3 regions of the Thiobacter aerophilus genome follow, and region 3 is predicted to be linked to each of the others. Evidence: predicted binding sites of a transcription regulator. Region 3 holds the regulator's gene; each other region holds the start of a gene.
The links. The regulator sigma-54, encoded in region 3, starts transcription at its own class of promoters, with help from an activator protein. The targets are predictions, from matches to a motif close to TGGCANGNAANCTGCTTT.

Region 1 (6,473 bases), on a different contig from region 3:
CAGGTGGCCATCGTGCGGCCTGGTCCCATCCAGGGCGGCATGGTGCATCCCTATCTGCGCCGGCGCCAGGGACTGGAACCGGTGAGCTATCCCTCGGCGGCGGTGAAGGCGGTGCTGGAACGCACCCTGGGCGTGCCCATCTTCCAGGAACAGGTGATGCAAATCGCCATGGTGGCCGCCGGCTTCACCCCGGGCGAGGCGGATCAGCTGCGCCGCTCCATGGCGGCTTGGAAGCGGCGCGGGGGGCTTGCCCACTTCGAGGCAAAGCTGATCGAAGGCATGCGTGAGCGCGGCTACACGGAAGACTTCGCGCGCAGCATCTACCAGCAGATTCTCGGCTTTGGCGAGTATGGCTTTCCCGAATCCCATGCCGCGAGTTTCGCGCTTTTGGTGTACGTCTCCGCCTGGCTCAAATGCCACGAGCCTGCGGCTTTCACCTGCGCCTTGCTCAATAGCCAGCCCATGGGCTTTTATGCACCGGCGCAACTGGTGCAGGACGCGCGGCGGCATGGGGTGGAAGTGCGGCCGGTGGACGTGAGGCTGAGTGCATGGGAGTGCACGCTGGAGCATGCCACGGCTTCTTCCCCGCAGAAAGAGCGTGAAGGGCAGGCGGCGCCCGCCCTGCGCCTCGGGCTCAACATGGTGCGGGGGCTTTCCCGTGCCGGTGCCGAGCGCCTCATCGCTGCGCGCACTGCCGCCCCTTTGAACGACGTGGAAGATATGGCCCGTCGCGCGCGTCTCGACCGGCGCGACCTTCAGGCCCTGGCCGCCGCCGGCGCGCTGGCGGCTTTGGGCGGCCATCGCCGGCAGGTCTTCTGGGCTGTGGCCGGCATCGAGGAACGGCCACCCCTGTTTCGCGACGCGGCCCGGCAAGAAGAGCCGGTGACCTTTCCGCCGCCCAGCGAGGCCGAGGACCTGGTGGCCGACTATGCAAGCCTCGGCCTCACCCTGGGCCGGCATCCCCTCGCCCTGTTGCGCCCCGTCTTGGACGAGCGGCGCATGCTCACCGCGGAACGGATTCGTGCGCTGCCGGACGGCAGATTCGCCCGCGCCGTGGGGCTGGTCATCAACCGTCAGCGGCCGGACACCGCCAGCGGCGTGATCTTTCTCACCCTGGAAGACGAGACCGGCCACGTGAACGTGGTGGTGTGGAAATCCGTGGCGGAAAGGCAGCGGCGCGAATTGTTGCAATCAAAGCTGCTCGCCGTCGCCGGCCGGCTGGAACGGCAGGGGGAGGTGGTGCACCTGGTGGCCGGGCGGCTGATGGACTTGAGCGAGCTGTTGGGGCAGCTCGCGGTGCGCTCGCGGGATTTTCATTGAGCGGCGCCGCCTGGCTTCAGCCCGCCAGCTTGCGATAGAGGGTGCGCTCGCTGATGCCCAGCTTGCGGGCGAGGGACTTGCGGTCGCCGTCGTGGTGGGCCAGGGCCCACTGGAGATAGCGCAGCTCCGCCGTGGCCAGGGGCACGATTTCCTCCACCACCGGCGCAGGCGGCTGTGCGCCCACTTCCGGCGGCAGGTGTTCCGGCAGCAGGGTGTCGCCATCGGCCATGAGCAAGGCGCGTTCCATGATGTTGCGCAGCTCCCGCACATTGCCCGGGAAGTCGTGGGCGAGCAGCCGTTCGCGAAAGCCGGCACTCAGGGTCGGTTTGCGCTCGGGGGCAAGACGCGCGGCCAAGGTTTCGGCGAGCAACAGGATGTCCTCGCGCCGTTCCCGCAAGGGAGGTAACCCGATGGGGAACACGCTTAAGCGGTAATAGAGATCGGTGCGAAAGGCGCCGCGCTCCACCATGGCCTTGAGTTCCCGGTGGGTGGCAGCCACCAGACGGAAATCGGCACGCAGGGTCTCCACCCCGCCCACCCGGCGGAAGGTGCCCGTCTCCAATAGCCTGAGCAGCTTCACCTGCAGGGAGAGGGGAATGTCGCCCACCTCGTCCAGGAACAGGGTGCCGCCGGCGGCGGCCTCCACCAGACCGATCTTGCGCTGGTTGGCACCGGTGAAGGCGCCTTTCTCGTAGCCGAACAGTTCGCTCTCGAACAGCGTCTCGGTGAGGCCCGAACATTCCACCACCACGAAGGGACCGTCGCGGCGCGGGCTGTGCTCGTGGATGGCCTGGGCCACCAGTTCCTTGCCGGTGCCGGATTCCCCCAGCAGCAGGGCGGTGGTGTTGGAAGGGGCAACGCGGCGTATGAGCTCCAGCATGCGGTTGAAAGCGGGCGACTTGCCCACCAGTCCCCGCTGCGCCGGCAGGCTGCTCGCCTCGCGCACCACCTGCATGCGTTCCACGAAATGGGTGATGCGGCCGCGCGCGTCGCGTACCGGGGTGAGCAGCACGTCCACGTGTTCCTCGCCGTGGGGCGTGTGGTGCAGATGCAGCACCCGCGCCGGCTCGCCGCTGGCGCGGCTGGCGGCCAGGGGACAGGACTCGCCGCATTGGTCGCAGGGCTTGTCATAACCATGGGACACCGCGTAGCAGGTCTTGCCCACCACCTCGCCCTGCCCGTAGTGGCGGCGGTAGGCCGCGTTGGCCGCCACGATGCGGTAATCGGCGTCCATCACGATCTGCGGATCGGGCTGGGTTTCCAGAAAACTGATCAGTTCCTGCAGCTGGCGCATGCCGCGATGGTACTGCCAAAAATGGCACTCATCAAGGGAATGACTGACATTAATGGCGGTACGGCTTCTTTCCGCCTGCGGCGATATGTCGCAAGTCATTGATTTATCGCATGTCTATACTCGGTGTAGGGTCGTTGCCGCCATTGGCACGGTCTTTGCAATGTCAGTTGCCACGAAGGAGGTGCCCATGAAAATTCCCCGCAATCCCTTGGTCTTGGAAATTGCCGTCGCGCTGGTGGTGAAGCTTGCCTTGATCGCCGGGCTCTATTTCGCCTTCTTCAGCGGCGGGACTGCTAAGCCAGACGCCGAGGCCATCGCCCGTCATCTCACCGTTAAGCCTGCGCAATAAGGAGTGCCCATGCTGACCGAAGAACTCGTCGATTTGTCGCGCCTGCAGTTCGCCGTCACGGCGCTGTATCACTTCCTGTTCGTGCCCCTCACCTTGGGGCTTGCCTTCATCCTGGTGATCATGGAGCTCACCTACGTTATCACCGGACGGCCGGTGTACAAGGACATGGTGAAGTTCTGGGGCAAGCTGTTCGGCATCAACTTCGCCCTGGGGGTGACCACCGGCATCACCATGGAATTCCAGTTCGGCACCAACTGGGCCTATTACTCCCACTACGTGGGGGACATCTTCGGCGCGCCGCTGGCCATTGAAGGGCTGATGGCATTCTTTCTGGAATCCACCTTCATCGGCCTGTTCTTCTTCGGCTGGGAGCGCCTCAACAAGTGGCAGCACTTCCTGGTGACGGTGCTGATGGCGGTGGGCTCCAACCTCTCTGCGCTGTGGATCCTGATCGCCAACGGCTGGATGCAGAATCCCGTGGGCGCGGCGTTCTCCTTCACCACCATGCGCATGGAGATGACCGACTTCTGGGCCGTGGTGTTCAACCCGGATGCCCAGGCCAAGTTCGTGCACACGGTCTCCGCCGGTTACGTGACCGCCTCCCTGTTCGTGCTGGGGATTTCCAGCTGGTATCTGCTCAAAGGCCGGGATCTGGAATTCGCGCGCCGCTCCTTCCGCATCGCCGCCGGTTTCGGTTTTGCCTCCGCGCTGTCGGTGATCGTGCTGGGGGATGAGTCCGGCTACACCGTGGGCGAGGCGCAGCAGACCAAGATGGCGGCCATCGAGGCCATGTGGCACACCGAGCCGGCGCCGGCGCCCTTCGTGCTGTTCGCCCTGCCCAATCAGGACGCCCAGCGCAACGACTACGAGATCAAGATTCCCTATTTGCTGGGCCTGATCGGCACGCGCTCGGTGAGCCAGACCCTGCCCGGCATCGATGAGATCAAGGAGAAGAACCGGGCGCGGATCGAGCGCGGCATCCTCGCCGTGGGTGCCCTGGAGCGGCTGCGGCGCGACAAGAACGATCAGCAGGCGCTGGCAACGTTCGAAGCGCACAAGGACGACCTGGGTTTCGGCCTGCTGCTCAAGAAATACACACCCGATGTGTCGAAGGCCACGCCGGAGATGATCCAGCAGGCGGTGGAGGACACCATCCCGCGCGTCGCGCCCCTGTTTTGGAGCTTTCGCCTGATGGTGGCGCTGGGCTTTGCCTTCCTCGCCCTGTTCACCCTGGCGCTTTACTACTCGGTCAAGGGCACCTTCATCAGCAAGACCTGGCTGCTCAAATGGGCCCTGTGGTTCATTCCCATGCCCTGGATCGCCGCAGAGCTGGGCTGGTTCGTGGCGGAGTATGGCCGCCAGCCTTGGACCATCTACGGTGTGCTGCCCACCCATCTGTCCGTGTCCAATCTGACCCCCGGGGCGATCTACGGCTCGCTGGCCGGCTTCATCGGCTTCTACACGCTGCTTTTGGTGATCGAGCTTTATCTGATGGTGAAGTACGCGCGGCTCGGGCCTTCCAGCCTTGGGCTCGGTAAATACCACCACGAAAAAACCGGCGGCGGCGCGGTGCCTGCCACGGCACCCGCGGCCAAGATCTGAGGAGAAAACCATGCTGGAATACGCAACCCTGAAACTGATCTGGTGGCTGCTGGTAGGCGTGCTCTTGGTGGGCTTCGCCATCATGGACGGCCACGACATGGGCGTGGGCACGCTGCTGCCCTTCGTGGGCAGAAACGACCTGGAACGGCGCGCGGTGATCAATACCGTCGCGCCCCACTGGGATGGCAACCAGGTCTGGTTCATCACCGCCGGCGGCGCCATCTTCGCTGCTTGGCCGCTGGTGTATGCCACCGCCTTCTCCGGCTTCTACTGGGCCATGATGGCGGCCCTGTGGGCGCTCTTTTTCCGGCCGGTTGGCTTCGATTACCGATCCAAGATCCAGAACCCTACCTGGCGCGCCACGTGGGACTGGGGTCTGTTCGTCGGCGGGGCGGTGCCGCCCATCATCTTCGGCGTGGCCTTCGGCAATCTCCTGCAGGGTGTGCCGTTCCGCTTCGACGACAGCCTGGTGTCCACCTATACCGGCAGCTTCTGGCAACTGCTCAATCCCTTCGGCCTGCTCGCCGGTGTGGTGAGCCTGTCCATGCTTACCTTCCAGGGCGCAAATTACCTGATGATGCGCAGTGAGGGCGATATCTACCGCCGCACCCGCGTGGCGAGCCTGATCTTCGGGGCCCTCACCTTGATCACCTTCGGGCTGGCCGGCTTATGGCTGAGTAAGGGCATCGACGGCTACGTCATCACCAGCACGGTGAATCCCAATGCCATGCCCGATCCTCTGGACAAGACGGTGGTGCGCGAGGCCGGTGCTTGGCTGGCCAATTACGGCCATTATCCCTGGACCCGCTTCGTGCCCACCACCGCCTTCCTCGCCGGCGCCTTGGGGCTTTTGTTCGCCTGGCGCAACCGGCCGGGGCTGGCCTTCGTCGCCTCCAGCGTGACCTGCGCGGCCATCATCGGCACCGCCGGCGTGTCCATGTTCCCCTTCGTCATGCCCTCGTCCCTGGACCCGCGTTCCAGCCTCACGGTGTGGGACAGCGTGTCTTCACCCCTGACCCTGGGCCTGATGCTGGGTGCGACGGTGGTGTTCATGCCCCTCATCGTGTTCTACACCGCCTGGGCCTACACGGTCATGTGGGGCAAGGTGACCACGGACTACATCCGCACCCACGACAAATCGGTTTACTGAGCAAAGGAGAACGCCATGTGGTATTTCGCCTGGATACTGGGGGTCACCATGGCCGTGCTGCTTGCGGCCCTGAGCGCCATGATGTGTGACGCCAAGGAATGCGCCACGGACGAGCAAAAGCGCAAGCAGGCGAGCCAATGAGCCGACGCGTGAGCATCATCGGCAGCGGTTTCGCCGCCCTCACCGCGGTGCGTGAACTGCGTGCGCGCGCACCCCACGTGGAGCTCACCCTGATCGCTCCCGAGCCCCGGCTGCTCTACTTCCCTAGCCTCATCTGGATTCCCTCGGGCCTGCGCACGGGGGATGCGCTGTCCATCGATCTGCGGGATTTCCTCGCGCGCCTCGATGTGCGCTTCCATGCAGGACGGGTCATTGGACTGGCCGAGGGCGGGCGCCGGGTGATCACCGATCGGGGGGAGGTGGAAAACGACGCCCTGCTCATTGCCAGCGGCGGCCGCTTCCTGAAGAGTCTGCCCGGCATCGAGCATGCGCTCACCGTGTGCGAGGGCGTGGCCGCGGCAGAGGCGATCCGCGACCGGTTGGCGGCGATGGACGGCGGCACCCTCGCCTTCGGCTTCGGCACCCATCCCAAGGAGCAGGGCGCGATGCGCGGCGGCCCCATGTTCGAGCTCTTGTTCGGCATCGACACCCTGCTGCGCCGTCAGGGGCGGCGCAGCCGCTTCAAGCTGGTGTTCTTCAACGCGGCCAAGGAGCCGGGCAAGCGGCTGGGGGAGAAGGCCGTGGCGGGCCTTTTGCGC
Region 2 (6,473 bases), on a different contig from region 3:
CCGCTGGTGCTGCGCATGATCCGCGTGGGCGAGACCACCGGCGCCTTGGACGCGGCTCTGATGAACGTCACCTACTTTTACAACCGGGACGTGCGCGAATCAGTGGAACGGGCCCTCAAGCTGCTGGAGCCGGCGCTGACCGTCTTGTTGGGTCTCATCCTCGCGGCCATCCTGTTTGCGGTCCTCGCCCCGGTCTATGATATTTTGGGCACGGTCAAGCTATGAGCGCGCCGCGCCGACCGCCAGCCGCCGATGCCCGCTAGAATCCTGCTCAATCTCTCCGCTCCCCGTGTCACTTGGGGCGTGTTCCATGCCGGACGGCTGGGACAGGTGACCAGCCTGCCAAACGATGGCAGCGCACAGGCCCCTTTCCTCGAGCTGCTCGCCGCCCATCCCCGGCGGCCCGTGTATGTCATGCTGGACGTGGTAGAAGAGGACTTCCGCGTGGAGACCTTGCCCCATGCCTGGGGCCGCGCCCGGCGCGAGATGGTAGAGCGCAAGCTCGCCCAATATTTCCGCACCACGCCTTACCGCGCCGCTTGCCTCCAGGGCCGCGTGGCGGGGCGGCGCCGGGATGATCAGTATTTGTTCATGGCCCTCACCAGCCAAGACTTGCTCCGCCCCTGGCTTGCGCGCCTCGCGGCGCAGAACGCGCCCCTGGCCGGCATCTATCTGTTGCCTTCGGTGAGCACGGCCTTGGTAGCGCGCCTCGATGGTGCCGGCGCACGGCTACTGGTCTCGCGGCAAAGCGGCGGTCTGCGCCAGAGCCTGTTCGTGGACGGCCATTTGCGCATCAGCCGTCTCACCCCGCTGGAGGATGCCTCCGCCGCCGCGCTAGAAGGCGTGTTGCCGGAAGAGATGGAAAAGAGCCGACTGTTTTTCTACAACACGCGGCTGCTTGCGCGCGATGCGCCTTTACTCGCCTGGGTGCTCGATCCCACAGGTGAGCTGGCCGCCGCGTGCCGCCAGGTGCCCACCGAACCCGGCTTCCGCTGCGAGCCGGTGGGGGCCGAGCGTCTCGCCCGCGCCATGGGTCTGCCCACCCACCGCCTGCCCCACGACATGGATGCCCTGATGCTGTGCCTGCTCGGACGTCACGTCCCGGCCTGCAATCTGGCCCAGCCTCAGCAGGTGCGCGGTTTCGTGGAGCAGCGCCTGCGCCGCGTCGCCTATGGCCTCGCCGCCAGCATCGCTTGCCTGGGCGTGGCGTACGCCGGCGGAAGCTTCTACCAGAGTCAAAATCTGCGCCAACAGGCCGCGTTGGCGCGCGCCGAGGCCAACCAGGTTCGAGCCCGCTATGAGGACGTCACGCGCACCTTCCCCGCCGCGCCGGCCACTGCCGGGCAGATGCGCGCCGCAGTGGAGACAGTGGCCATGCTCAACGCCCAGCGCCGCACGCCCGAGGCGGCGCTACGCCTGGTGGGAGGCGTGCTGCCCGCCTTTCCACAGGTTAAGCTGGTGCGCTTTGCCTGGAATGCCGAGACAGGGACCGCGGAACAGATCGAGCTCAGCGCCGAAATTCACCCCTTCGATGGCGATTACCGCGTTGCGCTGGCGCTCATCCAGCGACTGGCCGATAGTCTGCGCGCCCAGGCCGGCGTGAAGGAGGTGAACGTGGTCGAGCTACCGGTCAACCTGGATCCCAAGACGCCCCTATCCGGCAACAGCGCCGAGATACCAGCCAGCGCGAGCGCCCCATTCAGGCTGGCGCTGCGCCTGGAGCGCGCGCCATGAATGCCGGCGCCTGGCTCGCAAAGTGGCTTTTTCCGCTGGCAGCGCTTGGCGCGGCTAGCGTCTTCGCGGCATGGCTCTTCAGCGTGAGTTTGGCCGCCGTGGGCGAGGCCCGGCGCGTTTTGGAGCAAGAGCAAAGCCGTTTGGCGGCGGCCCGTGCCCGCCTCAATCAGGTGGACGAAGAACGCCGCGCCCTGGAGCGCTATGCGCCGGCCTACCGGGCGCTGCTCGCGGCCGGCATCGTCGGCCCGGAGCAGCGTGTGAATTGGATCGATGCCGTGCGGGCGGCAAGCCAAAGTCTGCGCGGCTTCGCCGTGGATTATCGGCTAGCGGCCCAGCAACCGGCCCGCCTTTTGGCCGCGCCGGCGGGCGTGGTGGTGCATGAAAGCCTGATGGAACTCAACCTCAAGCTGCTGCACGAAGGCGACCTGCTCGCCTTCCTCTCGGCCCTGGACAACCAGCACGCGGGCCTGGCGCTCCCCCGCTCCTGCACCATCCAGCGGCTCGCAAGTGGCCCGTTCAGCGCCCGCTTCGAGCCCAAGCTCGTCGCCGAGTGCAGCCTGGTCTGGATCACCTTGAGCCCGGTGGAGCGCCAACCATGAAGCGCCTCGCCCTGCTGGCGCTGGCCGTCTTCCTCGCGCCTGCGTGGGCAGACGATCTGGGACGCCTCTTTTTCACGCCCGATGAGCGCGCCCTCCTGGATTTGGCGCGGCGTACCCAGGCGACAGCAGGGGCGGGTCAGGACCCAGGCGTAGGCATCACCCTCAATGGCGTGGTCATCCGCAGCGACGGCCGACAGACGGTGTGGATAAACGGTCGCCCCCAGGCGAATGCCCGTGCGCGCGCCCCCGGCACCGCCTTCATTCCCCTCGATGGCAAACAGGTGCGGCTGCGGGTCGGACAGACCCTGGACCCCCTCACCGGCCAGGTGCGGGAAGGCACGCCCCGTGCCGCAGCCCCGGCGGCGAGCGACGCCCCACCGGTGGCCCCGCCCAAGGGCGCAACTAAGCCCCGCCACCGCGGCGAAACCACGGCCACTTCCAACCCCGAGAATCATGAAGCCAGCGACTGGGCGTCGCCGTGACACGGGTGAACAGGGCGCCGCCTTGTTCCTGGTGCTCCTCCTGCTGCTGGTGGGAGGCGGCCTCGTCTTCGTCAGTCGGATCAAAAGTGCCCAGGTGGAGTTGGAAGCGCAGCGCAAAACCAGCGCGGCCCTCGCCGTGGCCAAGCAGGCCCTGTTGGGTTACGCCGTGCTGGATCCCGGAAGCGCAAAGCTCAACCCGGGCCGTCTGCCCTGTCCGGACCAGGACAACGATGGCAATGCCCAAGGGGCAGCCTGTGCCACCCCCTATGTGGGGTGGTTTCCCTGGCGCACCCTGGACACAGGCGACCTCCGCGACGGCACTGGGCAACGCCTCTGGCTCCTGGTGGATGGCGCCTTCCGCAGCGGCGGTGGGCCGCTCAACACCAACACACAACCCAGCCTCACCCTGGATGGGCAGCCGGTGGTGGCCGTGCTATTCGCCCCGGGGCCCGTGCTTGACCGCCTCGGCCAGGTGCGGCCAGGCAGCGGGCCATTCTCGGCACCCAGCGCCTACCCCAACTACCTGGAAGGCGTCACCCGAAGCCCGCCGGCCGTCCACACCGCGCCCTCCTCCGACACCTACAACGACAGCGTGCTCGCCCTCACGCCCCAGACCCTCTTCACCCTCGTGACCCAGCGCATGGCGCGGGAACTCGCCGCAGTCAACCCCCCGCCCTACAGCGCAACCACCGTCGCCGACCTGAACAAACCCTCGCTTTGGATTGCCAACCAGTGGGATGACGCCCTCGATCCCAGCTCCACCGTCAGCCCCACCGCCATCACCCTCAAGTTCAGAAACTGCGCCATCGTCTACACCATCACGGGCAAAGACGCGGTGACCCGCGACCGACCGTCCTGCTAAGCCCAGCGATCCCAGCACCCCGCAGGGCAGCCCATCCGTAGGCCGCGTTTGTCGGAAAAATTTACACTTGCAGCCGAGGCAGTTGGGCCCGCTCGATGCAACAGATTGATTAAAAGAGACAATCACGCAGTTGGCACGGATGGTGCTTAGCGATGGCTGCAGGAACCCATTCGGCCCGTCTCCAATGCAAGGGGCGGGTAACACTGAAGTTGATCAGGAGGTAACCATGAATATCGGACTAAAGCCTTCGTCGTGGACAAGGCGGCTTAACCTAATTGGCGTGATGGTTGGTTTGGGATGGGCAGGCGCTTCGTTGGCTGCCCCCCTTCCTGCGGGCTGGACGTGTGTCGGCAACTGCGGCACCAACACCAGTGCCGACGGCGTAGTGAGCCTACCGCCGGGCTTCGGCTCTTATCAGTGGATTTCCACAAATGGAGGCCCTGGTGGTGTAGGGACATTGCCAGTGGGCGCCACCGGCCAGGAAACCAACGGTTCGTTTGCGCAGACGCCCGCTTTCAGCGCCAACTCTGGGGACACGCTTACCTTCTACTTCAACTACATCACCAGTGATGGCGCCGAATACACGGAGTACGCGTGGGCGGGGTTGTATCAGGGCACCAACACGTTCGATTCCTTACTCTTTACCGCCCGGACCACGCCCAGCGGCAATACAGTTCCTGGTTTTGGGCTGCCTGGGCTGGGAGCGGGGGTTACGCTGACCCCCCCCAGCACTCCCATTATTGCAGGTGCACCAACCTTCTCGCCCCTTGGCGGCTCCTCGGGCACGTGCTATGACGTGGGATGCGGATATACAGACTGGATCAAAATGACCTACACTTTCCCAACGTCAGGCACTTATTCCATTGGATTCGGCGTGACAAACGCGCTTGACCAAGCTTTCCAGTCGGCTTTTGCATTTGCGGGTCTTTCGCTCAACGAAAAACCCATTGGTCAAAGTGTCCCCGAGCCCGCCTCCCTGGCTCTCATGGGCCTGGGGCTTGCGGGACTGGCCGCCCTCCGGCGCCGCAAGCCCGCGTGAAGGGAAAAGAGCGCAATCACAGCCCGGCAGACAACTGTCGGGCTTTTTTACGCCCTATTTTGGTCAGCGCAGGTAGCCTTCCTGCTCCAACTTGATGAGCACGCGCTGCACTGCCTCGTCCACGGTGAGCTCACTGGTATCCAGCGCAAGCTCCGGCTGCTCCGGCGCCTCGTAGGGGTCGGACACGCCGGTGAAAGCCTGAATGAGCCCAGCGCGGGCCTTGGCGTAGAGGCCCTTGCGGTCGCGCGCCTCGCACACTTCGATGGGCGTTGCCACATACACTTCGAAGAAACCGCCGTATTGCCGGATCATCTGGCGCACGGCGCGGCGGCTTTCCCGATAGGGGGCGATGGGCGCACAGATAGCAATGCCGCGATGCTTGACGATCTCGCTCGCCACGTAGCCTATGCGGCGCACGTTGATCTCGCGATGTTCCCGGGAGAATCCCAGCTCGCTGGACAAATGCTTGCGCACGATGTCGCCGTCGAGCAGGGTCACCTGCCGACCGGTGATTTCCAAGAGCCGAATCTGCAGCGCCTTGGCCAGGGTGGACTTGCCCGCGCCGGACAGCCCGGTGCAAAACACGCAGAAGCCCTGCTGATGCCGCGGTGGATAGGCACGCTGCAGGGCGGCCACCACCTCGGGCCAGGCATACCAGGCGGGGATGTTGAGGCCCCAGTCCAGTCGCCGTTCGAATTCCTGGGCGGTGAAAGCCAGCCTCCGCGCGCCCGCCACCACGTCCTCCTCCGGCAGAAACTGAGCACGATCCTCCACGTACACCATGCGCCGGAAGGGCACCAGTTCCACACCCACCGCCTGCACGGCCTCCGGCAGCGTGGCTTGCACTTCCGCGAGGATGTCCGCGCCACGCCGCTGTTCGCCTGCTGACGTTTGCTCGCCACCGACGATGAGGTGGGCGCAGCCGTGATTGCGCGCGAGGATGGCCCGCAGCATCACGCCACGCGGGCCGGGGGGCAGCTGTGCGAGAGGGAGCAGGGCGAGCACGCTTAAGGCCGGTGGCAAGTGTTTCACCGCCGCCTGCCAGGCCCGCACCCGGCTGAAATATTCCGCCTCGTTGGCCGGCAGCACGCCCGCCACGCCGTGTAGCAGCAGATTCGCCTCACGGTCGAGGGAGGCCTTGACTACAAAGGCTTCGTGCATGCGCTGCAGGGGATGGGCCGTCTGGTAGGCGATCACGCGCTTGAAGCCGCGCCGCTCAAACTGGGCGCGCAAGGCCGCAGGCGTGAAGCGCCACTCCAGAAAGTCATGGCGCGGCGGCAGCGCCACGCCTTCCACGGTGCCGCCAACACAGATGCCGCCGGGCGAGGTGCCCAGCGCCGCGCGTTCGAGGCGCTCATCAGCCGGCCAGACGTCGGCAACGGTGAGCACCGCGGGCATGAAACCCTCCGGATCGCGTAGGGCGTAGCGTCGGCCCGGTGTCATGCCTGTGGCCTGTTTTTCCGTGAGGCGCAACACCAATGGCCAGGGCCACCAGGTGCCATCCGAAAGATGTCCCGTTGCCAGCACCGCCCGGTAGTCCGCCTCGCCAAGATAGCCGGTCAGGGGTGAAAAGCCGCCGTTGAGCAGAAGCTCCAGCTCGCAAAGCTGCTCGCGCGTGAGGTCGAGATCCGGCAGATCGCGTGCTTCCTCACGCAGCGCCGCCGCGCGTTTTTCATCCACGAGGAGATTCACCAGGCGGCCGCCGTAGGGCGCAGGAAGCGTATCCGTCACGCTGCGCGCCCCGCTGTAAATGCCGC
Region 3 (6,473 bases):
TGATAAGCTCCAGTGCCAGCTCGCTCTTGCCGATGGCCGCTTCACCCGTGATCAGCACACCGATGCCCATCACCTCCATGAACACCCCATGCAGCGTGACGTACTCCGCCAATACCTTGGTCAGATAATGCTGCAATAGCTGCATCAGACGCGGGCTTTCCTGTGGCGTGGTGAACAGGGGCGTTTCAGTGCGGTTGGCGGCGTCCAGAAGCGGCTGCGGGACGGCGATGCCATTGGCCACGATCACGGCCGCGAGTTCGGTAGAGAACAGGTTGTCGATGGCCTGCTTGAGACCTGCTGCGTCGAGGCGGGATAGGTAGTCCATCTCGGCGCAGCCCAACACCTGCACCCGGTTGGGGTGAACGAAGTTCAGATGCCCAATCAAGGCGAGCGAAGGCTTGGAGACTGTTTCGCTGGTGAGCACCCGGTGGCCGCCGGTCATGCCCGCCACCCAAGCGAGCTGAAGCTTGGCGCGCATGTCCTCGAACAGCCGCGCGACGCTAATCTGGGGCATGGATAAACAGGCGGTGGATGGCAACGGGATCGGCGAGCTGGGCGAGCTGATCGCGGAACGCCTTGTCACCCAGCCGACTGGCCAGTTCCGAGAGGATTCTTAAGTGCAGCTCGGTGGCCTGCTCCGGCACCAGCAGCACGAACACCAGGCTGACGGGTTGATTGTCTGGCGCCCCGAAGGAAATGGGCTCCTTTAGCCGCAAAAAGCAGCCGGTGGCCTGCTTCAGGCCCTTGATGCGGCCATGGGGAATGGCCACCCCCTGTCCCAGTCCGGTGGAGCCCAGTTTCTCCCGCGCCAGCAGGCTGGCGGTGATCGTCTTGGCGGAAACCTTGAGCGTTTCTGCAAGGCGTTGTCCCACTACCTCGTAGAGGGCTTGCTTGCTCGCGGCGGCCACGTCGAGCAGGATGCGCTCGGGTGCGAGCAGGTCGGGCAGCAGGCTCATGGCCGGCGTGGCCGGGAACGGCTATTCCGCCGCCTGGCGCTTGAGCGCCTCGCGGCCGTGGCCACCATTCTTTTCCTTGTGCTTGAGTACCTGGCGGTCGAGTTTGTCGGCGAGTGCATCGATGGCGGCATACATGTCCGCGTCCTGGCTTGCGGCGAAGAGATCGCGACCGCTTACGTGGATGTTGGCTTCCGCTTTGTGAATCAGCTTTTCCACGGAGAGGATCACGTTGACGTCGATCACGTGGTCGAAGTGACGGGTAATGCGTTCCAGTTTGGCCTTGACGTAGTCGCGAATCGCGGGGGTGACTTCTACGTGATGCCCGGTGACGGTGAGGTTCATGGTGTGTGCTCCTGTTAGAAGGCCTTACGAAGACTGGCCGGCGGAATCTGCAGTGATTCGCGATACTTGGCAATGGTGCGGCGGGCGACGATGATGCCCTGCTTGGCCAGGATGTCGGCGATCTGGGCATCAGACAGAGGCCGCGTGCGGTCTTCTGCCGCCACCAATTGCTTGATCAGCGCGCGGATCGCCGTGGCGGAACAGGCGCCGCCGGACTCGGTTGCGACATGGCTGCCGAAGAAATACTTGAGCTCGTAGATGCCCCGCGGTGTAAGCATGTATTTCTGCGTGGTGACGCGTGAGACGGTGGATTCGTGCAAGCCCACCGCTTCCGCGATCTCGCGCAGTACCAGCGGCCGCATGGCCACCTCGCCGTGTTCCAGGAAATGGCGCTGGCGATCGACGATGGCCTGGGAGACACGCAGGATGGTGTCGAAGCGCTGCTGCACGTTCTTGATCAGCCAGCGCGCTTCCTGCAGCTGACTGGCGAGTTCCTTGCTGGTGGCGTTGCGGTTGCGGCGCAGGATGTCGGCATAGACCCGGTTGATGCGCAGTTTCGGCATGGCCTCTGGGTTGAGGCGCACCAGCCAGCGGTCCTTGATTTTGCGAACCTCTACGTCGTGCACGATGTAGCGCGTTTCATCCCGGCCATAGGCCGCGCCCGGTCGGGGCGTGAGATGGGTGATGAGCTCATGCGCCTCGCGCAGCAATTCATCCGAGCATTGCAACAGCTTCTTCAGTTTGTTGAAGTCACGTGCCGCGAGCAGGTCCAGATGCTCCCGCGCGATGTTGATCGCCAAGTCGCGTGCCGGCTCGGGTGCCTCACTGTTTTCCAGCTGCAGCACCAGGCATTCCGCCAGGTTGCGTGCGCCTACCCCGGGCGGGTCCATGTTTTGCAGATGCTTGAGGGCGGCGGTGAGTTCCAGCGGATCCACCTCCAGCTCCGGCGGCAGCATTTCCGCGATTTCGCTGAGTGGTTGCTTGAGATACCCGTCTTCGTCGAGGGCGTCGATGATTAGGGCGATCAGACTCTTGTCCCGCTCGGAGACGGTGAGCAGGTTGAGCTGCCATAACAGATGCTCGCGCAGTGTTTCCGCACCAGTGGCCAGTTGGGGGAAATCGCCTTCTTCGTCCTCGCCTCGTGGACCGCTGGGAATATCCTGGTCCCAGAGGCTCTCGGGTACCTCGGCGCTTTCCGGCGCGCCTTCCACTTCCACTTTGCTGACGGCCTCCTCGGTGATTGGAGCCGGCAGCGTCGTGGCGAAACCATCCAGGGCCGGCGCGCCGCCTTCCTCCTCGCTTTCCAGGTCGTAGCGCTCTAGCAGGGGGTTTTCCTGGAGCATGACTTCCAGCTCCTGGTTGAGTTCCAGGGTGGAGAGCTGCAGCAGGCGGATGGACTGCTGCAGTTGGGGCGTGAGCGTGAGCTGCTGGGAAAGCTTGAGCTGCAGACTGTGTTTCATAGGGGACTAGCCCAGCTCCGTGCCGGATGTGTGATCGGCTGGCAGCCGACCGTGCTTACGGCGGGCGTCACCTGCCTAGGCTCGAGCCCGAATAGTCCTTCAGGCCGGTTGCATTAGCATGAGCCCTGCATTCCGGATGAAGGCGCGGTTTGGGCTCAGAGGCGAAAATGCTCGCCGAGATAGACCCGTCGCACCGCCTCATTATAAACAATTTCATCCGGCTGTCCGCTGGCCAGAACCGAACCTTCGTTGATGATGTAGGCCCGGTCGCAAATGCCGAGGGTTTCGCGCACGTTGTGATCGGTGATCAGCACACCGATGCCCCGCTGCGACAGGAAACGGATGATCTTCTGGATGTCCAGCACGGCGATGGGATCGACTCCCGCGAAGGGTTCGTCGAGCAGGATGAAACGCGGTCGCGTGGCCAGTGCCCGGCCGATTTCCACGCGCCGGCGCTCGCCGCCGGACAGGCTGGTGGCGGGCGCATGACGCAAATGGTCGATATTGAGCTCGTCAAGGAGCAAATCCAGATGACTGTCGATTTCGGAGGCCGTCAGTGGCTGCAGCTCCAAGATGGCGCGGATGTTTTCCTCCACGGTGAGCTTGCGGAACACCGACGCTTCCTGGGGCAGATAGGACAGCCCAAGAAGCGCACGCCGATGGATGGGCAAACGGCTCAAGTCTTGCCCGTCGAGGAGAATCTTGCCGCCGTCGGTCGGGGTCAAGCCTACCATCATGTAGAAACTGGTGGTTTTGCCTGCACCGTTCGGTCCCAAAAGACCCACTACTTCCCCGCTGTGAACCGTGAGGGAGACGTCTTTCACCACCGTGCGCGCCTTGTAGCGCTTGCTTAGGCCAACGACTTCCAGCGTGCTCATGGTAGGCCGGCTTCCCGGCTTATGGCTGACGCGGTGTTTGCGCCGGCCGTAGTTCGAGCCCGTCCCCCGGCGGCGGCGCAACGTTGCGGGACTTGGGCTGGATCACCGCTCGTACTCGGCCCTTGGGATTGGTTTCCGTCACCGCATCGGGTCCGCCCTTCACCTGGTAGAACTCGCTCTTGGCGTCATAGGAGATGTAGCTGCCGCGCACCTCGTCCTGGCCGCGCTTGACGCGCGCATTGCCGAACAATTCCACGCGGTCACGCCGGCCATCGTATTCGATGCGGGCTGCCCAGCCTTCGATGTACTCGTCCACGCCGTCGCGCTTCTGCCTGAAGCTGGCTGGATTGCCATAGGCGGTGGCGCTGGTGAAACCTTGGGCGTCCTGGCGCACCACCAGCTTGTCGGCCAGGATCAGTAAGGTGCCCTGGGACAGGCGCACATTGCCGGTGTAGGTGGCCACCTTGGCGGCATCGTCCACCTCCATGGTGTTCGCCTCCAGGTTGATGGGCTTGTCTCGGTCAGCCTTCTCGCCGCGGGCGAGCGGCGGAGCCGCAAGCCCGAGAAGGAGGGCGAGGAGCGCGAGGCGGGCGAGGCGGGCCGAGGCGCGCACGGCCTCAGCTGCGGGGTTTCGCATAATGGACTTTCACGCGGGAGAGGATCTGGAAGTGGCGGGTCTTGGCGTTCAATTTTAAGCCAACACCGGTGATCTGGGTATGCGGGTCGCTGAGGGTTACCGGTTCGTCGGTGGTTGCGAGCTCCTTTTCCGGCTGGATGTGTAGATAAGACGTAGCCAGAGTGAGTTCGCCCCGGTCGCCATGGGCCTCGCGGATGATACGCACCTGGTCACGCAGATAGACGTTCTCGCCGTCGCGGCTGATGGTGCCTTTTTGCGCCAGCGCGTGTAACGGCGCGGCGGTGGGGGAAAAGCGTGTGAAGTGGGGACGTTCCAGCTCGCTGGTCTCGGTATCGGGGTAATGGGTCATCTTCGCCGCTGCCAGGGTGAAGCGCGGCTTACCATCCTCGCCCAGACGCACGGCGCTGAAGTTTTCCACGATGAAATCCGGATCGTGGCGCGTGCTGCCATCGCGCTTGGGAGGCGGCGGCTCCACCACCTGCGCCAGCCAATAGGTGAGGGCTGCGAGAAGCCCCAACAGGGTGAGGGCCGCCCACGTGGCGAGGTCGCGGCTCATTTCAGATAGGGCGCGAGCTGTGCCTCCCAGGTGCCCTGGGCGCGCATGATGAGTTCACACACTTCGCGCACTGCGCCGCGGCCACCGGGCAGAGCGGTGATGTAATGGGCGTGCTCTTTGACGATGTCCGGAGCAGATGGAACGGTGATGGCCAGTGCGCAGCGGCGCATCACCGGCAGGTCCACCACGTCGTCGCCCATGTAGGCGATGTGCTCAGGCGCGATCTCGAGTTCCGCAAGCAAATGCTGATAGGCCGCGAGCTTGTCTTCCGCACCCTGATAGAGATGCGTGACGCCCAGGTTGCGCGCTCGATGCACCATGAGCTGGGAATTGCGGGCAGTGATAATGGCCAGCTCCACGCCGGAACGCTTGAGCATCTTCATGCCGTGCCCATCCAGGGAAAAGAAAGCCTTGATCTCCTGGCCATCGTCGCTCAAGTAGAGGGAACCGTCGGTGAGCACGCCGTCCACATCGAAGATGATCAGGCGCAGCTGTTTTGCGCGCAGGTTCACCTCGTCGAGGGAGAGGACGTTGGTGATGGGATGACGGGTCATGACCAAACTCACACCACGCCGGCGCGCATCAGGTCGTGCATCGAGAGCGCGCCGATGAGACGACCGGCGCCATCCACCACCAGCAGGCTGTAGATGTTGTGATTCTGCATGCGTTCCACTGCTTCCGCGGCAAGCCGTTCCGGCGCGATCGTGCGCGGACTTGGGGTCATCACCTGGGCGATGCGCGTGGCGTGGATGTCGCAGCCGCGGTCCAAGCTGCGTCGCAGATCACCGTCGGTATAGATTCCCACCACCCGGTCGTCGGCGTCCACGACGGCAGTCATGCCCATGCCCTTCTTGGTCATTTCCAGCAGGGCATCGCGCAGGCTCGCCTCCGGGCGCACTCGCGGTAGAGCTTCGTCCTTGCGCATCACATCCGAGACGCGCACCAACAGACGTCGGCCCAGCGCGCCGCCTGGGTGGGAACGGGCAAAATCCTCGGCGCCGAAGCCGCGCGCATCCAGCAGAGCGACTGCCAGCGCATCACCCAGGGCCAGCGCTGCGGTGGTGCTGGCGGTGGGTGCGAGCCCCAGCGGACAGGCCTCGCGTGCCACGCTGGCATCGAGATGCACGTCGGCCTCGCGTGCCAGAGTGGACTGGGGGCGGCCGGTCATGCTGATGAGCTTGGCACCGGTGCGCTTGATGAGGGGCACGATGGTGAGCAGTTCAGGACTCTCGCCCGAGTTGGACAGGGCGATCACCACGTCCTCGCGGGTGATCATGCCCAGATCGCCGTGACTTGCCTCCGCGGGGTGCACGAAGAAGGCGGGTGTGCCAGTGCTGGCCAAGGTGGAGGCGATCTTGCGGGCGATGTGTCCTGACTTGCCCATGCCGCTTACCACCACCCGGCCGCGGCAGTTGAGCACCAGCTCCACTGCGGCGAGAAACCGCTCGTCCAGCCGCTCGGCCAGGGCCGATACTGCCTGGGCCTCGATGGTGAGCACTTGGCGCGCCAGGTCGAGGGCCTGGGGCCGGGCATGTGTGAGCGTATCGTCTGACATGGGACGCAATTATCCCAGATTATCCATTAGGACGCGGCATGAGGCCGCGCACAGCCCCGCAGGCGCGGGTGGCCAATCGAAAAACGGGG

Region 1: cydP (cytochrome oxidase putative small subunit CydP) is a predicted target of sigma-54. The motif match lies at 2,759-2,776, and genes of this name have one in related genera.
Region 2: V6E02_RS05585 (NF038132 family protein) is a predicted target of sigma-54. The motif match lies at 3,809-3,826, and genes of this name have one in related genera.

Annotation. Positions count from the first base shown of each region.
Region 1 covers NZ_JBAJEX010000005.1:61,564-68,036, reverse strand. The annotation lists gene V6E02_RS07655 (error-prone DNA polymerase) at 1-1,320, shown strand, start outside; gene V6E02_RS07650 (sigma-54 interaction domain-containing protein) at 1,337-2,614, opposite strand; gene cydP (cytochrome oxidase putative small subunit CydP) at 2,802-2,963, shown strand; gene V6E02_RS07640 (cytochrome ubiquinol oxidase subunit I) at 2,973-4,565, shown strand; gene cydB (cytochrome d ubiquinol oxidase subunit II) at 4,576-5,715, shown strand; gene cydX (cytochrome bd-I oxidase subunit CydX) at 5,731-5,856, shown strand; gene V6E02_RS07625 (NAD(P)/FAD-dependent oxidoreductase) at 5,853-6,473, shown strand, end outside.
Region 2 covers NZ_JBAJEX010000003.1:121,988-128,460, forward strand. The annotation lists gene V6E02_RS05560 (type II secretion system F family protein) at 1-225, shown strand, start outside; gene V6E02_RS05565 (hypothetical protein) at 253-1,734, shown strand; gene V6E02_RS05570 (hypothetical protein) at 1,818-2,333, shown strand; gene V6E02_RS05575 (hypothetical protein) at 2,330-2,815, shown strand; gene V6E02_RS05580 (hypothetical protein) at 2,787-3,677, shown strand; gene V6E02_RS05585 (NF038132 family protein) at 3,904-4,716, shown strand; gene V6E02_RS05590 (bifunctional sulfate adenylyltransferase/adenylylsulfate kinase) at 4,780-6,447, opposite strand; gene V6E02_RS05595 (acetyltransferase) at 6,444-6,473, opposite strand, start outside.
Region 3 covers NZ_JBAJEX010000002.1:25,140-31,612, reverse strand. The annotation lists gene hprK (HPr(Ser) kinase/phosphatase) at 1-514, opposite strand, end outside; gene V6E02_RS03410 (PTS sugar transporter subunit IIA) at 501-956, opposite strand; gene hpf (ribosome hibernation-promoting factor, HPF/YfiA family) at 978-1,298, opposite strand; gene V6E02_RS03400 (RNA polymerase factor sigma-54) at 1,313-2,758, opposite strand; gene lptB (LPS export ABC transporter ATP-binding protein) at 2,914-3,636, opposite strand; gene lptA (lipopolysaccharide transport periplasmic protein LptA) at 3,656-4,273, opposite strand; gene lptC (LPS export ABC transporter periplasmic protein LptC) at 4,254-4,829, opposite strand; gene kdsC (3-deoxy-manno-octulosonate-8-phosphatase KdsC) at 4,826-5,383, opposite strand; gene V6E02_RS03375 (KpsF/GutQ family sugar-phosphate isomerase) at 5,392-6,384, opposite strand.